3 regions of the Natronincola ferrireducens genome follow, and region 2 is predicted to be linked to each of the others. Evidence: riboswitches for the same ligand, from Rfam matches in the RefSeq annotation. Region 2 holds a riboswitch; each other region holds the start of a gene.
What was found. Region 2 has a riboswitch for cobalamin ahead of BLS22_RS10705 (energy-coupling factor transporter transmembrane component T family protein). Riboswitches for the same ligand answer to the same signal wherever they lie in the genome.
Positions count from the first base shown of each region.

Region 1: linked by a shared signal. The riboswitch ahead of cobU (bifunctional adenosylcobinamide kinase/adenosylcobinamide-phosphate guanylyltransferase) and the one ahead of BLS22_RS10705 (energy-coupling factor transporter transmembrane component T family protein) in region 2 are both predicted to bind cobalamin.
Region 3: linked by a shared signal. The riboswitch ahead of BLS22_RS04625 (class I SAM-dependent methyltransferase) and the one ahead of BLS22_RS10705 (energy-coupling factor transporter transmembrane component T family protein) in region 2 are both predicted to bind cobalamin.

Region 1 covers NZ_FNFP01000003.1:86,771-92,510, forward strand. The annotation lists gene BLS22_RS08735 (methylated-DNA--[protein]-cysteine S-methyltransferase) at 1-288, shown strand, start outside; gene BLS22_RS08740 (esterase/lipase family protein) at 375-1,679, shown strand; gene BLS22_RS08745 (CAP domain-containing protein) at 1,977-3,122, shown strand; cobalamin riboswitch at 3,222-3,399, shown strand; gene cobU (bifunctional adenosylcobinamide kinase/adenosylcobinamide-phosphate guanylyltransferase) at 3,500-4,063, shown strand; gene BLS22_RS08755 (cob(I)yrinic acid a,c-diamide adenosyltransferase) at 4,077-4,622, shown strand; gene cobS (adenosylcobinamide-GDP ribazoletransferase) at 4,622-5,365, shown strand; gene cobC (alpha-ribazole phosphatase) at 5,540-5,740, shown strand, end outside.
Region 2 covers NZ_FNFP01000005.1:3,908-9,647, reverse strand. The annotation lists gene BLS22_RS10715 (hypothetical protein) at 1-410, opposite strand, end outside; gene BLS22_RS10710 (energy-coupling factor ABC transporter ATP-binding protein) at 456-1,259, opposite strand; gene BLS22_RS10705 (energy-coupling factor transporter transmembrane component T family protein) at 1,261-1,932, opposite strand; cobalamin riboswitch at 2,241-2,428, opposite strand; cobalamin riboswitch at 2,602-2,782, opposite strand; gene BLS22_RS10700 (putative polysaccharide biosynthesis protein) at 3,352-4,896, shown strand; gene glmS (glutamine--fructose-6-phosphate transaminase (isomerizing)) at 5,551-5,740, opposite strand, start outside.
Region 3 covers NZ_FNFP01000001.1:1,003,069-1,008,808, forward strand. The annotation lists gene BLS22_RS04610 (hypothetical protein) at 1-187, opposite strand, end outside; gene BLS22_RS04615 (Na/Pi cotransporter family protein) at 351-1,289, opposite strand; gene BLS22_RS04620 (FmdE family protein) at 1,517-2,041, shown strand; cobalamin riboswitch at 2,148-2,326, shown strand; gene BLS22_RS04625 (class I SAM-dependent methyltransferase) at 2,461-3,291, shown strand; gene BLS22_RS04630 (ABC transporter substrate-binding protein) at 3,307-4,914, shown strand; gene BLS22_RS04635 (ABC transporter permease) at 4,943-5,740, shown strand, end outside.

The DNA.
Region 1 (5,740 bases), on a different contig from region 2:
GATATAATGGGGACTAGTTTTCAAAGACGGGTGTGGGAAGCCCTATTAACGATTCCCTATGGAAAAGTAGTAGCCTATAAAGATATAGCTATAGAAATTGGCAATGCTAAAGCAGGACGGGCTGTAGGGTTGGCTAATAAAAAAAATAAAATTCCTATCATTATTCCTTGTCATCGGGTAATTGGAGTCAATGGAAGTTTGGTGGGCTATGATGGAGGACTGGATTTAAAGAAAAAATTGTTAGCATTAGAAGGTGTTAAAATAGTAAAGGAAAAAGTGGGAATTTAAATTCGCCACTTTTTTTGTATTCTCCTTCCCACCAGCTGCATAAATTTATAGTAGAGCTTTAAACAGATAGATAGGAGGAGATAATATTGCAAAACCCATTAAAAAAGCCTATTATTTTTATCCCAGGTTTAATGGGATCAATGGGCAATGATATTATTGATGGCACAGGAGATTGGAGCTTTGGGATGGCCCGTTGGGTCTATGAGCCTCTGATTTCTCAACTAGAGGAATCAGGATACCGCATAAATGAAGATCTATTTATTTGTTACTATGACTGGAGGCAGAAGAATCATTATATTGTAGATACCTATTTAAAGCCTATGTTAGATAGAGTAAAGGAAAAATTTCCTGATAATAAGGTGGATTTTATTTGTCATAGTATGGGAGGTATTGTGGCAAGAACATATATTCAGGGAAGAAACTACCAAGATGATGTTGATAAGCTTATTATGATAGCCACACCTAATAAAGGTAGTGTAGATGCCTATTATTTATGGTCTACTGGGAGGTTAAAGCCTAAAAGAGGAGGAAATCATTTTTATAATTTAATAGTAAGGGGTTATTTATGGATTTTACTAAAACTAATGGATGTTTCTTTTGGTACAGAAGGTCTTGAAGAAATTCAAGAAACCTTTCCCTCTATAGGAGAACTAATACCCTCACTAGATTATGGCCCTATTCTATGCTATGAAGATGGGAATGGAAGCTGGAGGACAGTACCGCTCTACTATATGAGGTATAAAAACTATTTATTAGATCATTTAAATGAAACCCTTCATTTGCTCCCCTATAAGGTTAATTATACCTGTTGTATAATTGGACATAATTTTTCCACTTCTGAGTATATTATGATAGATAAAGAAAGATTATTTAACGGTTACGAAGAAATTATCTTAGATGTAGTAGAAACTTTAGAGGGTGATGGAACAGTAACAGTAAAAAGCGGAGAATTAGAAGGGTTTCATGATCAATATTTAGAATTTAATCATCGTGATATTGTTAAACATGCTTATTCCTGTATAGAGGAAATCTATGGATTAGAAACTAAAGATAAACAACAAGATGAAGGAGGGGTGGAAGAAACAACCCTTCATATTTTATTAACAGGTTCTGCAAATATTGTTGTTATCCAAGAAGGACAAAGGATTATGGAGCTTCAAAATCAGCAATTAACAACATTATACCCCCATTTGCATGAAAAGTATCCTAACAATCATCAGTGGATTTTATTAAAGGATGTACCTAAAGGAAGCTATCAAATGAAGCTTCATAATGAAGAAGGCAAGAAGATTCATATGACAGTTATGGCTAAAGATTTAAAGAAATTACAGGAAGAGATGGAAATCAAAGCCCATCAACAAAATTATACCATTAAATTTGAAATTACTTAAGGGGTCATATTTATGACCCTGTTATCATGACAAGGAAGGCTTGAGGCACAGGTTTTTATATAATAATAGCAATACTATAGCCCATATATTCTCTACAAAAAACAAAAAATGCAAAATATGGATAAGATGCAGTTTGTTCTTATATACTATAGAAATAAAACCGAAATTCACATTTTATTATGAAAGTATTCGATGTTATCAACAAATCAACGATTATTCAGGGGGTACAAATGTGATATAATAGTATTTACTAATGATATTTTTAAAAAACCAATAGAATAAAGGGAGGTTTTGCCTATGAGAAGTTTTAAAAGGGTTATGATGTTGATTCTTATACTATGGTTAATTACCATGTATAGAAATACATCCCTTATAAATACAACAATTCAAAGGGAAGGCTTAAAGGGAAATATTTCAGGTGAAAAAATATCCTACATATACAATAACAGTATTGAGGCTATGGCTCAGAAAACAGCCATACTCAACAATATAGACCTTAATTGGAGGACGATTATAGCTAATTTCATAATAAATATTAATGATTTTATAGGAAAAAAGGACAACAATTCTTCAGTGGTACAATCCTATACTGAAAAGGAGTTTGTTGTACTAGATATCGAAATAGGTGATTCTGTAGAAAAGGTTATAGAATTATTTGGACAACCTAACCGTAAAGATTTAAGTAAATATGGTTTTGACTGGTATATATATAATGAAGATTATAGTAAGTACATTCAAATAGGTATAAAAGATGAAAAGGTGGTAGGTGTATATACTAATTCCCCTGCATGGCAGTCAAGAAGAGGAATTCAAGTGGGTAGCAATAAAGAAGTTGTTAATAACCTCCTAGGAGAACCCCTTGAATATTTAATTAAAGGAAACACCTTTTATTATCTAAGCAATCCTGAAGAAAGTGATACTTATTTAGTAGACAATTATTATGCAACAATTTTTTATGATCTCCATAATGAATATAGGGTAACGGCTATACAGTTGATAGATAAAAATATAGAAAAAGGTCTGCAGGGATTTTATGGAGAGCCTAGTGAAGAGTTAAGAGAAAGTTTTGAAAGACAGGTCTTTGATCTTACCAATGCCACAAGGGTGAGATTTGGAAAACCACCCCTCCAATGGGAGGACACTGCAAGAATTGCTGCTAGAGGTCATAGTAAAGATATGGCAAAAAGAAACTTTTTCAGTCACGATAATCCAGACGGTAAAGGTCCTTCCGATAGAATAGAAGCTCAAGGAATTTATTGGCAAAGATCTGGGGAAAACATAGCAGCTGGTCAAACCTGCGCCATATTTGCCCATGAAAACTGGATGAATTCCATAGGTCATAGGGAAAGTATATTAGGTGATTTCAAAAGATTAGGAGTGGGGGTGTATTTTGGAGGAGAATATACCATCTACTATACTCAAAATTTTTACACACCAAGATAAGTAAAATATAGGAAAAATTTACACGAAAGATTTTCTATTGATCCCCAATAGGCTGTTGCCACCTTATAAAGAATTTGATATGATGGGTATAGATTAAAATTAAATAATTTAATGCTTGGTGCTTAGAAGCTTAATAGGGAAAGTGGTGAGATGCCACTACAGCCCCCGCTACTGTAAGTGAGGATGAAAACAACAAATACCACTGGAGAATTTCGGGAAGGTGTTGCTAGTAAGAGGAGTCACGAGTCAGGAGACCTGCCAAACTGTGAAACAAACCTTCGGTGGGAAGGCGTGTTTAAAATCAATAGCATTTTGATTTTTAGCCCTTACCCAGAGTAGGGGCTTTTCTATTTTACTGAAATAATTGGGGTGAAACTATGAATAATAATTTTTTAACTTTAGTAACTGGTGGAGCTAGAAGTGGAAAAAGTAACTTTGGGGAATCTATTTTAAACAATATAGATGGTGAGATTCTATACATAGCTACTGCTCAAGCCTTTGATGAAGAAATGAAGGATCGGATAAAAAAGCATAGACAAGGTCGACCTAACAACTGGGTTACCTATGAGGGATATAGAAATCTTCATCAAGGAATTGAGGATTATAGGGGAAAGGTGGCAGGGATTTTTTTAGATTGTATTACCATTATGATAACCAATCTAATGTTGGAACAACCTATAAACTGGGATGAAGCTACAGCCAATGAAATAGATATTGTGGAAAAAAATATTCAGCAACAAATAAAGGCATTGATTACAACTGTGAAATCCTTTGGAATTCCAGCTGTTTTTGTGACAAATGAATTAGGATTGGGAATTGTTCCTCAAAATAAAATGACTAGAATTTTTCGTGATATAGCAGGAAGGATGAACCAATATATAGCAAAGGAAGCAGGAGAGGTGTATTTTGTAGTTTGTGGTATACCTAATAAAATAAAATAGGGGGTAGGATAATATGGTGGTAAAGAAGCTAGAAAAGGGTTTAATACATATTTATACAGGAGATGGGAAAGGTAAAACAACCGCAGCCTTAGGTCAGGGGACTAGGACGGCTGGCGGGGGATTAAAGGTGCTGATGGTTCAATTTTTAAAGGGAGATGATACGGGAGAGCTTTATAGCATAGAAAGACTTGCCCCTAACTTTCAATTAATACGATTTGCCGCTATGAACAAATTTTATTTTCAACTTAATGAAGAGGAAAAAGCAGAAGTAAAAAATAGTGTTAAAGAGGGGCTTTATACAATAAAAAGACATTTAGATGAAGAAAATTATAACTTAATCATATTGGATGAAATTATGGCAGTACTTTACAATAAAATTATAGCTGTAGAAGAAATAATAGAAATTCTTGATAATAAACCTGATCACATAGAAATGATTTTAACTGGAAGGAATGCTCCAGAAGAATTAATAAATCTTGCAGATTATGTAACAGAGATGAGGATGATTAAACACCCCTTTGAAAAAGGAATTTATGCTAGAAAAGGAATTGAAAGCTAATGCAAAGATTTCTACTAATCCTACAGTTTTTAACAAGAATAACAGTCATACAAAATCCACCCTACGATAAAAATTTTGAAAAAGGTATTGTTTATTTTCCTGTTGTAGGATTGGTACTGGGTTTAATATTGGCAGCTGTTTATAGAGGTTTATTATATCTACTAAGTCCTACTGTGGCTAGTATTCTAGTGATAGCTTTTTATGTTGCCCTCACGGGAGGATTGCACCTAGATGGTTTAGGAGATACCTTTGATGGCTTTTACAGTAGTCGTAGCAGAGAAACAATCCTAGAGATTATGAAGGATAGTCGTTTAGGAACAAATGGCGTTGTAGCTATTTTCTTTTGTTTAACCATCAAGATTTTTGGTATTGCTAGCCTTTCCCAGCAAGTAGGTTTTATCACCATCATGCTGATGCCGGTTTTTGGACGGTTAGCTCTTGTTTATGGCTGCTATAAAGTGCCCTATGGCCGCCAGGAGGGGTTAGGACATATATTTATAAACAGAACCACCAAGAGGGAATTGATTTATACCATCATCATAACAGTATTGATTACACTTATAGATAAAAAGTCCTTTCTTTTCATAGTCATAGCATGGGTTTTTGCTAGCCTATTTAAAAACCATAGCAAGAAAATAATCCATGGGATGACAGGGGATACATTGGGGGGCCTATGTGAATTGACAGAGATTTTGTATATACTCTATATCTTAGTGTTGCAGACTTTAAACCTACAATTTTAATATGATCTCCATTGTATTAATAAGTTTTAAAAGATAAATATATATAACTATATATTTAATATTCTCTGTTACTGGATGTAGAGAATGATTTAAAGGTATAAGGTGAAGAAGGGTTTATCCTTAGGATAGTTAGACCTCAGTCTCAACCTTAACCTTAAATATAGGAGTGAAATTATGACAAAGCTGTATTTAATTAGACATGGGGAAACTGAAGAAAATGCCAATAGAAGATTTTGTGGATGGACGGATGTTTCCCTAAACCAATTAGGAAAATCCCAGGCATTACGTTTAACCAATGCATTTAAAAACATAGAAATCGATGTAATGTATACCAGTAATCTAAGGCGAGCAAAGGAGACAGCCGAAGCTATTAAA
Region 2 (5,740 bases):
TCAAAGGTATAAGCGTAGTCCGGCCTTGCTTCAAAAGTGCTGTCCTGTTTGATTACTTCCTTTTCAGTCAACATTAAGTGGGATGCGTGATGATCTAAATCAATAATATTACTTCCAATCTTTATAAAACCAACATCCATGGTTTCATCTTCACTTGCACCAAAATGAAATAAGTAGCTTCCTTCCTTGAACTCAAATTCTCCAATCCATTCATAATCTCCATGGTCATGTCCTTCTTCACCACGTTCCTCCTCGTCATGATCACCTTCATCATGCTCTTGTACTGGGTTCTGCTCTTCCTGTTGCACTTCCCCTACCCCTGCATTGCTTTCATTTCCTGTACCACACCCTACCAGACCTATCGTCAATAGCAAAATTAAAACCATAATCATTGAAATGTTTTTTCTCATTTCTTTTTCCTCCTTAATAAAATATACATTTTAAAGTACTAGACTTTAATAGGCAAATTTTTTACTTAGATGTTCTTTGGCTTCCCTTATATTTTGGGGTTTGTATTCACTGTCTTGGAATAAATCATACAGCATAGGCTTTACAAGACCTGCTTCTAAATAGGTCTCTTCCTTAGTTAAGACCTCCGATGCAGTTCCGCTTTTAAGAACCTTACCATCCCTCAAAATAATCACGTTATCCGCCCATTCATAGGTTAAATCCACATCATGAGTTGAAAACACAATTGTTTTTCCTTCCTTTACCCAATCATTTAGCAATTCTTTAAAATAAATCAGTGTATACCCATCCAGCCCTGAAAAAGGTTCATCACAAAGAATTATACTTGGCTCCAAAACGATTAATCCAGCTATTGCCACTTTCTTTTTTTGTCCTAGACTCAGCTGATAGGGAGGATACTCCAATAGTTCTTCAATTCGTAGGGCCCTGGCAGCTTTTCTTATACACTCATCCTTTTGCTTTTCAGGATATTTATAGTTGTCTAATCCAAACTTAATGTCCCGATAAACAGTTGTCGAAAATAATTGATGATCGGGATAATCAAATAAAAAGCCTACCTCTCGTCTGATTTTCCTAAGATTTTTTTCCTTTACATCCATATTTAATACTTCTACCGAACCTGTTTGAGGTAGGGTGATACCATTTAAATGATACAGTAGAGTCGACTTGCCACTGCCATTGACCCCTAGTATCGCAGTTTTTTTGCCACTTTCAATATCTAAACTCACATCGATTAATCCCCTGTGATTATTTGGATAAGTAAAACTTAAGTCTCTAATTTTGATTACCATCTTACACCTTCCCATCAATTATTAACACCATGGTCAAAAACAGAATTAGTATACAACATTCAATAATTAGGCCCTTATTTTTAATTTTTTCATTTCTTGACTCTCCTTGAAAACCTCTGGACTTCATTGCATTAAAGACCATATCACTGTGATGGGTACTTTTTAGGAAAAACCCTCCAATCCATTCACCAAAAATACTAAGGGATGATAGTCCTTTCCTTTCCCCCATTCCTCTACTGCTTAATGCTTTTCTACCTATCTGTACATCTTCATTGATCATATGAAAGTACCTAAAGGTAAGTGCCAATATCCTGTTAAATATTCGAGGTAAGCCGATGTTTAGTATTCCATCCACTAGATAAAGGGCTGAATGCTTAGCGACAACGGTTCCCAGTATAATAGAGGAAATTAAAATTTTACCAATAATCATTATTGTGAAATCTATATCTTCCAGGGTGTTTCTTAGTATATACCTTATTATGATGGGTAGCAGCATCAAAATTACAAAGGGCAATACTGGTTTTATCAGCCTTATAAAATATTTGCTTTTACAGATGCTGATGGAGTATACAACAGCAATCCCAGCAGTTATTGCCAATAATCTATAGCTATCTATAAAGGATATATAAAATAGAAGAATAAAAAGACTAACCATCGTATTTTCAGCCCGGATTTGACATCCTTCAAACCTAGTTTTTATTTTCTCTCACTCCATCCCTTGCTACTACTGAGCATTATTAAAACAGAACAGTATATTGACTATTTACATATTCACTGGACTAGCTTAGTACTGCCTGTATCGATGTTGAAAATTCCCAATTTAATTGTTTTATCTACTTAACATATTACCGTAGGACTCAATGAATAAATTTTTCAATATAAAAACTCCCAGCGTATACCTATATTGGTAATTGGAGACTGGGAGCATAATCAATCGTTTTGATAAATTCAAATAGACCCCCTCCATTTCCTCGTAGAGTGCATGTCATAAAGCTACAGGTAGGTCTTCTGGCTCAAGTTTCATCATCCTTCCAACCTTCCCGATTACTCAGTGGTTTTTTGAAAGAACTCCTCTTTTACAGCGGCGGGACCGCGTGGGATTTTCACCCAACTTCCCTTTTAAGTTGTTAATCAAACAGATGAACAACACCATAAAGCTTTTATTAATTTTTCATTTTTAACAATCAATATAGATATTACTTATCCATTGATATGTTGTAAACAGCGTTTCTTCTCTTTTTGTCAATATATTATCCAAATAGAAAAATCTAACCTTGAGGGTTAGATTGTTATTTTGGTTGCTTACATTCCATAATAAGACCTTTCCCTCCGAAGGTTTATTGTTATTCTATGGGTATAGGCAGGTTTCCTGGCTCGCACATCAATCTACTTCCTCACCTTCCCAAATAAATGGTGGACACTGAGGTTTCGTCCATGCATACAGTAGCGGGGGCTGCGACGGATTTTAACCGTACTTCCCTTTTATCCCCTGTAAAAGAGGCACCTAAATTCTTATTTTGTTGTCTACCTTGTATATACTGTTATTTCTACGCAATAACAGTTTAATCGATTCGATGTTAAAAGTCAAGGGATTGTGTCAAGTTACTGTAGGTTAAAAAATAGAAGATTCTAAAGTACACCACAGAGTAAACAATTAGGAGGTGGATCTTTGATATTTTATCGTATTGTAATATAAGAAATGGGAGGATTAATATTATGACACTATCTCTTTCAAAATCTAAAAATGCTACTTCGACGGGATTATACTACCATTTTTTAGAATTTATATCAATACTAAAAGGATTTTTGCTAATTTAAATTAAATTTTTATCAATTTCTTTACTGTATGGTTGTAGCTAAATCTATTACTAAGCTAGTAGATATGTTATAGACCACTGTTTCATTGATTTAACCATCTTTAAACGAAGAGAGCAAATTAGTAGTGTATTAAGTACATCGCTATTTTTACTTCTTTAACCCCATTGTTTTCTTATAGTTTTTTTGATGAAGTTTCCCGTATATATTGTTATCTATAATAATATACATAGTTACGTATCCTGGGGATACAGTGTGGCAATCGCGGGGTGATGGTTTGAAAAAGAAGGGTTTTGTCTATGGGTCTATTTTATTGACATTTGTTAATTTTCTTATCCGTTTTATTGGATTTAGCTATGATGTAATCTTATCAAAGCTTATGGGAGCTGAAGGCATTGGCTTATTTCAAATGATGATGCCGGTTCTTATGATTTTTCTTATTATTACTACTGCTGGTATTCCTACAGCTGTCTCTAAGCTAATCGCTGAATATAGTTCTAAAAATAACTATGATGCCGTTAGAAAAACTTATAGAGTAGCTGTATTCTTTACCTTGTCCCTATCCATCGGTCTCAGTTTGATCCTTATTTCATTCCGTGGATTTATTGGTTTAAGGATATTTAAAAATGAAGATGCCTTACGTTGTATTTATTTTCTTCCTCCAGCCCTCGTTTTGATTTCTATAACATCTGTCATGAGAGGCTATTATTATGGACTGAAAATGATAGGTATTGCCAGCATTTCTGAAATTGTGGAACACTTTACACGATTTGTTATTGTTATTGGCTTGTTGTATTCTATTTATCCATTAGATCCTATTCTAGGAGCCTTCATTGCCATTTGTGGGATTAGCATAGGTGAGTTTTTTGACTTGGTATGGTTGCTTTTCATGCAAAGCCGTTTTACTAAAAGACTCCCCTACACAATCCCTACTTCAATCAAGATGACCCAACTATTAAGGCAAATACTAACTATATCCGCCCCATTGACCCTGTCAGGACTTTTTCATGTTATTTTGCAATTCACCAATGCCATCTTAATACCCCAACGACTTATGGCTTCAGGATATACATATAGTGAAGCTATTGCAACTTTTGGAAGAGTCATGGGCATGGCCATGCCCTTAACATATCTTCCCTATTTCGTTACATCTGCCCTGGTCATCAATATTATTCCCAACTTATCAGAACAAGTCTTTGTGAAAAATTATAAAACAGCTAAAAACAATATCCACCTTGCTATAAAAATCACCCTATTGGTGTCTATCCCTCTAACAGCACTGTATGTTTTTTTCTCAAAGCCGTTAGCAGTTTATCTATATAGTGATCCTAAAGCCAGTGAATCAATATACCTCTTGGGTTTCTGTACTATTTTCCTAGCCATACAACATACTTTTTCAGGGATCTTATATGGTCTTGGAAAACAAAAAAATACTACAATTCATCGAATGATTGGTATGAGCCTTCAGTTCGCTGCTGTTTATTACCTTGTAGGCAATCCAAGCTACGGCATCTATGGTTATTATACGGGATTTTTCCTATGCACTTTGTCCATTTGTATATTGGATTTTTATACTTTATGGAAAATGATTAAAATGAAATACCAATATACAGATTTATTTATAAAGCCTTTTTTTGCTGCTGCTTTGATGATAATCTTGATTCTACAGACACAGCAGTGGTTTCTTTCAATAAATTTTCACCTTTCCACCAGTTTTATTTATAGTCTTATCATTGGTGGCTTAGGTTATATACTTGTCCTCTTTATTACAAAAGCAGTCCCAAGGAATTTATTGGGTATGTTATTCCGCATAAATAAATAACATTGTATCTTATTATTTATTGCAATACTTACAGTAATAAATCCCAATGCCCACAAGATGCCTAAATATCCACTAGCTAAAAAACAAGATAATTAGTTCTGTTTTTTTGCTCTCACATAACTGGACTTATGTTTGCCGTATCCGGCTCCTGAAATTTCTCAAGGAATTAATAGTAATTCGATAACAAACCAACTTCGTATTTATGAATATCAATGAGACCTAGGTCATGAAAGTATTTGTTAGGTAGTATCTGGTGGATTATGTGAACATTTGACTTCTTTTATTTTGTTTTTCTTATCTTTTTAAAAATTAAACTATCATCAGCATAAATGTCTTTACTCATCACCTTTAAATCTAACTGAATAAAAACAGTTTTTAACAATAAGGACATATATCTATCTGCTATGTCATGTTTGTCGATAGTGGGAATTCATCTTAAATAAAAATATTCCCGTAATAAATCAGAATTTCTTCTGTATCTACTACGGGAATATAAAATCGACTTTTTTAGTCCTTTAGTTGAGATTATTGTATTATAAAGGTAACTTTCATTAAAGTAAACTCTGTAGATTCTATATTGTATTTGATAAAATATTTTAAGTTGTGACAGCATTAATTATAATCGACAACACCCATATTCGACAAAATATTATTTTATTCGACAGTGACCGATTTGGCTAAATTTTTAGGCTTATCGACGTCAGTACCTCTAGCCACTGCTACATAATAAGCAAATACCTGTAATGGAATTACTGAAAGAACTGGTGTTAATTCATCTATTGTATCTGGTATATAAATCACAACATCTGCAGCTTTTTCTGCTTCTTCATTACCTTCCTTTGCT
Region 3 (5,740 bases), on a different contig from region 2:
ATGTTAATTTCCTTTTTATCGGTGTTTTTACATCCTTTCTAATGCCATGGTCATGGGTGCTTTCTAGCTGTGCTTTTTGAGATTTAGCTTCACGATGAAAGTGACGCTCTTCATATTTATAGGTTCTTGCACTGTATTCCTGCATATCACCTTTAATATTGGTCCATTGGCTTTTTCTTATAGACATAAAATCACCTCATAAATAGTTTTAGCATTTTTTTATAAATGATGTTGAACATAATTTGTTAATTAAGGAAATTTTCATAAATAAAAATTTATAAATTTTACTAGTTCTTAGCTGGTGTTTTATTACAAATTTCTGTAGGGTATAACAACCTCCTACAGCCTCCTTAGTCCCTCACCATTAGGGTAGAAAGTTTGACAAACAACGGAATAAAGGGTAGGAAGATAATCGTACTGAAAACATTAAAAATACTATGGGCATTGGCAATTTGTCGAGCAGGATTAATTGGAGATAAGGTTATTGAAAGTCTACATAAAATCTCTATAAAAGGAAACATTAACACTACTCCCCACAGATTAAAGAGGATATGAATAAGGGCCGCTCTTTTTCCTATGGAAGTGAGATGAATACTGGCTAAAAGAGTAGTAACGCAGGTGCCTATATTTTGACCTAGCAAAATAGCAATAGCAGCTGTTAAAGAAATCAAATGATTTGTGGCTAAAGATTGTAATATTGCTATTCCTGTACTGCTGCTTTGAATAATAGCAGTAGTGCAGAACCCCAGAATAACCCCTAATATAGGCTTTGTTCCAAACTCCAATAAAATCTCTTGAAATCTAACAAGGCTTGCTAAAGGAGACACCCCCTTGCTTAATAGGTCAATTCCTATGAAGAGGAGGGCAAAGCCCATAAATATCTCTCCAAAGAATCGAAGCCTTCTGTTGGTCTTATGTAGAGAAAGAAAAAGACCTATCATGAGGGGGATAAAAACGTATCTACTAGGTTGAAATGCAATAAGCTGGGCTGTAAGGGTGGTGCCGATATTAGCTCCCATAATAATAGCAGCAGCTTGATATAGATTCAGGAGATTGGCCTCCACTAAGCCTACAATAATGATAGTAGTACCACTACTGGACTGTAAAAGGGCAGTAGTAAGGATGCCAATAGCAATGCCTAGGATGGGATGGATTTTCAAGTTCCGGATAGCATAGCTTAAACGACTGGAAGTCACTTCCTTTAAACCATTGGTTAAAAACTTCATACCTAATAAAAATAAACCTAATCCCGTAGCCATATTTGATACTACAATCAGCAAATAAATCACCTCTTAATTAAATATACGCAGGGAAAAGAACAATACAACTTTTAAAAAATAAATTTGCAAAATTACACATTGACAAATAATTGACAAATTTCAAAACCCTATATATAATGGATTTATAGGATGTTAAACAATATAAAATTATAACAAAAATAATAGTCATGAAGACTTTGCAACCATGAAGGATGCAGTTTGTTTTCATGGCTATATTTTTTGGAGGAGATGAAAATATGGATAAAAAATTATGGGAAAAGTGTGTAGCGTTTCATGGACATGAGTGTCCTGGTTTAGCTATTGGATTTAAGGTCAGTGAAGCAGCTATGAAAAAGCTAGGGATTGATTTTTCAAAGGATGAAGACGTAGTTTGTGTTACAGAAAACGATGCCTGTGGTGTTGATGCTATTCAAGTATTGTTGGGCTGTAGCTTTGGAAAGGGGAACCTTATCTATAGAGGAACAGGAAAGCAGGCCTTCAGTTTTTTCCATAGACCCACCAATCAAAGTATTAGAATCGTAACAAAACCCTTTAAAGGAGAAATGGGTAGGGAGGAGAGACAAGCATATTTATTGAATGCACCGGTAGAGGACTTATTTGATTTTAAAGCCCCAACCTTTGAACTCCCTGAAAGAGCTAGACTATTTCAAACCATCACCTGTGAAGCCTGTGGAGAGGGGGCTCCTGAGCATAAGGTACGCTTGATGGAGGGACAAAAGGTTTGTTTAGATTGCTTTAAAGATTATTCGAGGGAGTTGTAAAAACTATATCCTTTATTTAGGTTATTAGCATAGTATTTCCTACATATGTATTAGTTGACAAAATATTAAAATTTATTATAATAAAAGTGAATTGTGATGTTTTTAAAATTCTATAAAAATAGAAGGTGCCCTTAAAAAGGGTTAAAAGGGAAAGTGGTGCAAGACCACTACAGCCCCCGCTACTGTAATTGGTGACGAAATCTGAGGAAGCCATTGGGAAACCGAGAAGGCCAGAAAGTAGGAGGAACCATAAGTCAGGAAACCTGCCTTGTATTTTAAAAAAGCAAGCCTTCGGAGGGGAGGAAAGAAAATGCGATATACATGTATTTTTTGACGTTAACCATGAAGGTAAAGAAAAGAACAAAAGGTTCTTATCTTATTTTCATGGTTTTTCATTTTATAAAAAAGGAGTTGTTGATATGATGGAACAAGATTTAAACTACTGGATAGAAAAATGGCAACCAAAGAAATTAAGTTCTTCTGCCACCTCAGAATTTTGGAATAAAAGGGCTAAAAGCTATAATAGAGATGTTTTTGAAAAACAAGAAGAATCCAATTATGTTATTGACTTATTAGAAAAATATAATTTGCTACAAAAAAATAACAGAGTACTAGACATTGGTTGTGGACCTGGAAAAAATACAATCCCTATGGCAAAAAAATGTGAAGAAGTAATTGCTTTGGATATATCCCAAGAGATGCTGGAATATGTGGGGGAACATGGGAAAGAACATGGTCTAGACAATATTGTATGTCATGAAAAAAATTGGGAGGATATTAGTTTAGATGAATATGGATGGGAAAAAAAGTTTGACCTTGTTGTAGCTTCTATGACACCGGGGGTATATAACTTCTCGACTTTAAAGAAAATGTTGGATGCCAGCAAAGGCTATTGTTATTTAAGTGGATTTATTAACCGTAGGGATGAAATTTGGAGTAGGTTAGAGAAAGAAATTTTAGGAGAACATAATGGGAATAAATCGAGAGAAGATAAAATTTATTATATCTTTAATATATTGTGGAATTTAGGCTATCATCCAGAGATCCATTACTTTGATAGAACCTGGGAGCATGTATGGTCTTTAGAAGAGACTATTGATTTGTACAAACAAAGGTTTAACATAAACCACACCCTTAAAGAAGAGGAAATAAAAAAGATAGAAGCTTTCCTTACAGCTCATCAGCAGGAGGGAAAGGTAATAGAGAAAACTGAAGCTAAAATAGCTGTATTAATCTGGAAGGTTGAATAACGAGGGGGGGTAATGATGTTGAAAATTAAAGGATTGAAAAAAATATTAGTAGTGGGTTTAATTGTTATGATGGTGTTTTCTTTAATAGGGTGTAGTTCTACCACTGAGGAGGGAAGTGCTGGAGAGACAGTAGCCAATGAAGTAGAGGAAGATAAGAATACAGAACCAGTAGTAATAAGACAAGAAGGAGGGGATTGGGGATATCCTTCACCCTATCTCCACTATTCTAGAGGACCTGGTGGATATAAGATGCAGTTGAGTTTTGATAGCCTTTTAGAAAGGGATGAAGATGGATTAATTCCTTGGTTGGCAAAGGAATGGGAAACAACAGAGGATGGTCTTGCCTACATATTTACCCTACAGGAAAATGTAAAGTGGCATGACGGGGAGATTGTTACACCAGAAGATGTAAAATTTTCCTTTGAATATTTTGAGAAACATTCACCAGTATGGAACCCGGTGTCAATGCAGGGTAAGCCCTTTGTTGAAGAAATTGAAATTTTAGAAGATAATCAAATAAAGTTTGTTCTATCCCAAAAAAATGCAACAATTTTAGAAAAAATAGGGGATGTAAGAATTATTCCTCAGCACATCTGGGAAGAAGTAGAGGAACCAGAAGCCTTTGATGATGAAAAAGCTGTCATAGGTTGTGGACCCTATAGACTAACGGGCTACAGCAAAGAGCATGGCACCTATGAATTTACAGCCTTTGAGGATTACTGGGGGCCAAAGCAAAGGGTAGAAAAAATTCAATTTCTTCCTGTAAGCGATGCTGTGCTGGCCTTTGAAAACAATCAAGTAGATATTATAGGGATAGGTAGCGACTTGGTGGATAGATATAAAGGAGATGGCCAATTTACAATATTAGAAAACCCTGGATTTTGGGGCTATCGCTTGATTTTCAATATGGAAAGAAATCCCTTGCTTAAAGAAAAGGAAATTCGTCAAGCCATTGCCTATGGTATAGACCAAGAGGAAATGGTGGAAAAGGTGGCAAGGGGTGCAGCTATTGTAGGAAGTGCAGGATATTTACCAGAGGATCATATATGGCATAACCCAAAGGTAAAGAAGTATACCTTTAATGAAGAAGAGGCAAAGTCTTTGCTGGGAGACAAGAAACTATCCCTTCAGCTCTTGGTGGGGGATAGCAATCCAGAGGTAAGAATTGCAGAGTTAATGAAGATTAGTTTAAATAAAGTAGGTATCGAAGTAAATATTAAAAGTGTAGATATGAAGGCAAGGGACAATGCTGTAACCACCGGAGATTATGAATTAGCTTTAATCGGCCATGGTGGTTGGGGTGGTGACGCCGATGGTCTAAGGGTAAGATATGCTTCTGATGTAAAGAGTGACGGTTCCTCTGCTACAAATGCTATTCCCGGGTATGATAATCAAGAAATAAGAAGATTAGCAGAAGAACAACTAAGGGAAATGAATGTTGAGAAACGTAAGGAGCTTATCTTTGCACTACAGGAATTGATTGCAGAGGAGATTCCAATGATTCCTATTTACAATACCACTGGATATACCCTGTATCGACCTGAAACCTATGATGGCTGGATGTATATGTTTGATCATCATAGTGTCAGTCACAGCAAATTATCTTATCTAGAAAGAAAGTAGCTGTTTGGTTATGTTTAAGAAGGCAGAAATGACAAAAGCAAAGCAATATATTATAACCTTTCTATGTATTATAACATTAAATTTCTTTATTCCCAGGCTGATGCCTGGGGACCCCTTTACTTTTTTATCGGCAGAAGAAGGGCAGGTCCACACAGCTTTCTCCCATGAGGACATAGAAAAATACAAAGCCTATTATGGTCTAGATAAACCCTTAGGTCATCAATACATAAACTATGTAAAAAATATTTTTAAAGGGGATTTAGGTTATAGTATTTTTTATAAGGAAAAGGTACTTACAATTGTTATAGGAAGGATTCCTTGGACATTATTTTTAGTAATTTTAGCAATCATCAGCAGTTCTATTATAGGTGTTTTTCTGGGAAGCTTATCTGCCTACTGGAGGGATTCACCTATAGATAAATTTTTATATTTTTTCTTTATTACTTTATCTGAGATTCCTTCTTTTTTAGTAGCCTTTGTGTTGTTGTTCTTTTTATCTGCCCAATTGAAGCTTTTTCCATTATCGGGAGGTATGAGTCATTTTGTAGAATTCTCTTCTATGGGGGATAAAATTTGGGATATGATATATCATGCAATACTACCTTTGATAGCCTTAACTGTTACGAGAATAGGGGAATTTTATTTATTAACCCGTAACAGTATGATCCACGTATTACAAAAGGATTATATTAGAACTGCTAAGGGAAAAGGGTTAAAAAAAGCAAGAATTCTATTTCTTCATGGCTTTAGAAATGCTATACCCCCTGTAATTACTAGAATTTTTTTAAGTCTTGGTGGTATTTTAGGGGGAGCAGTTTTAGTAGAA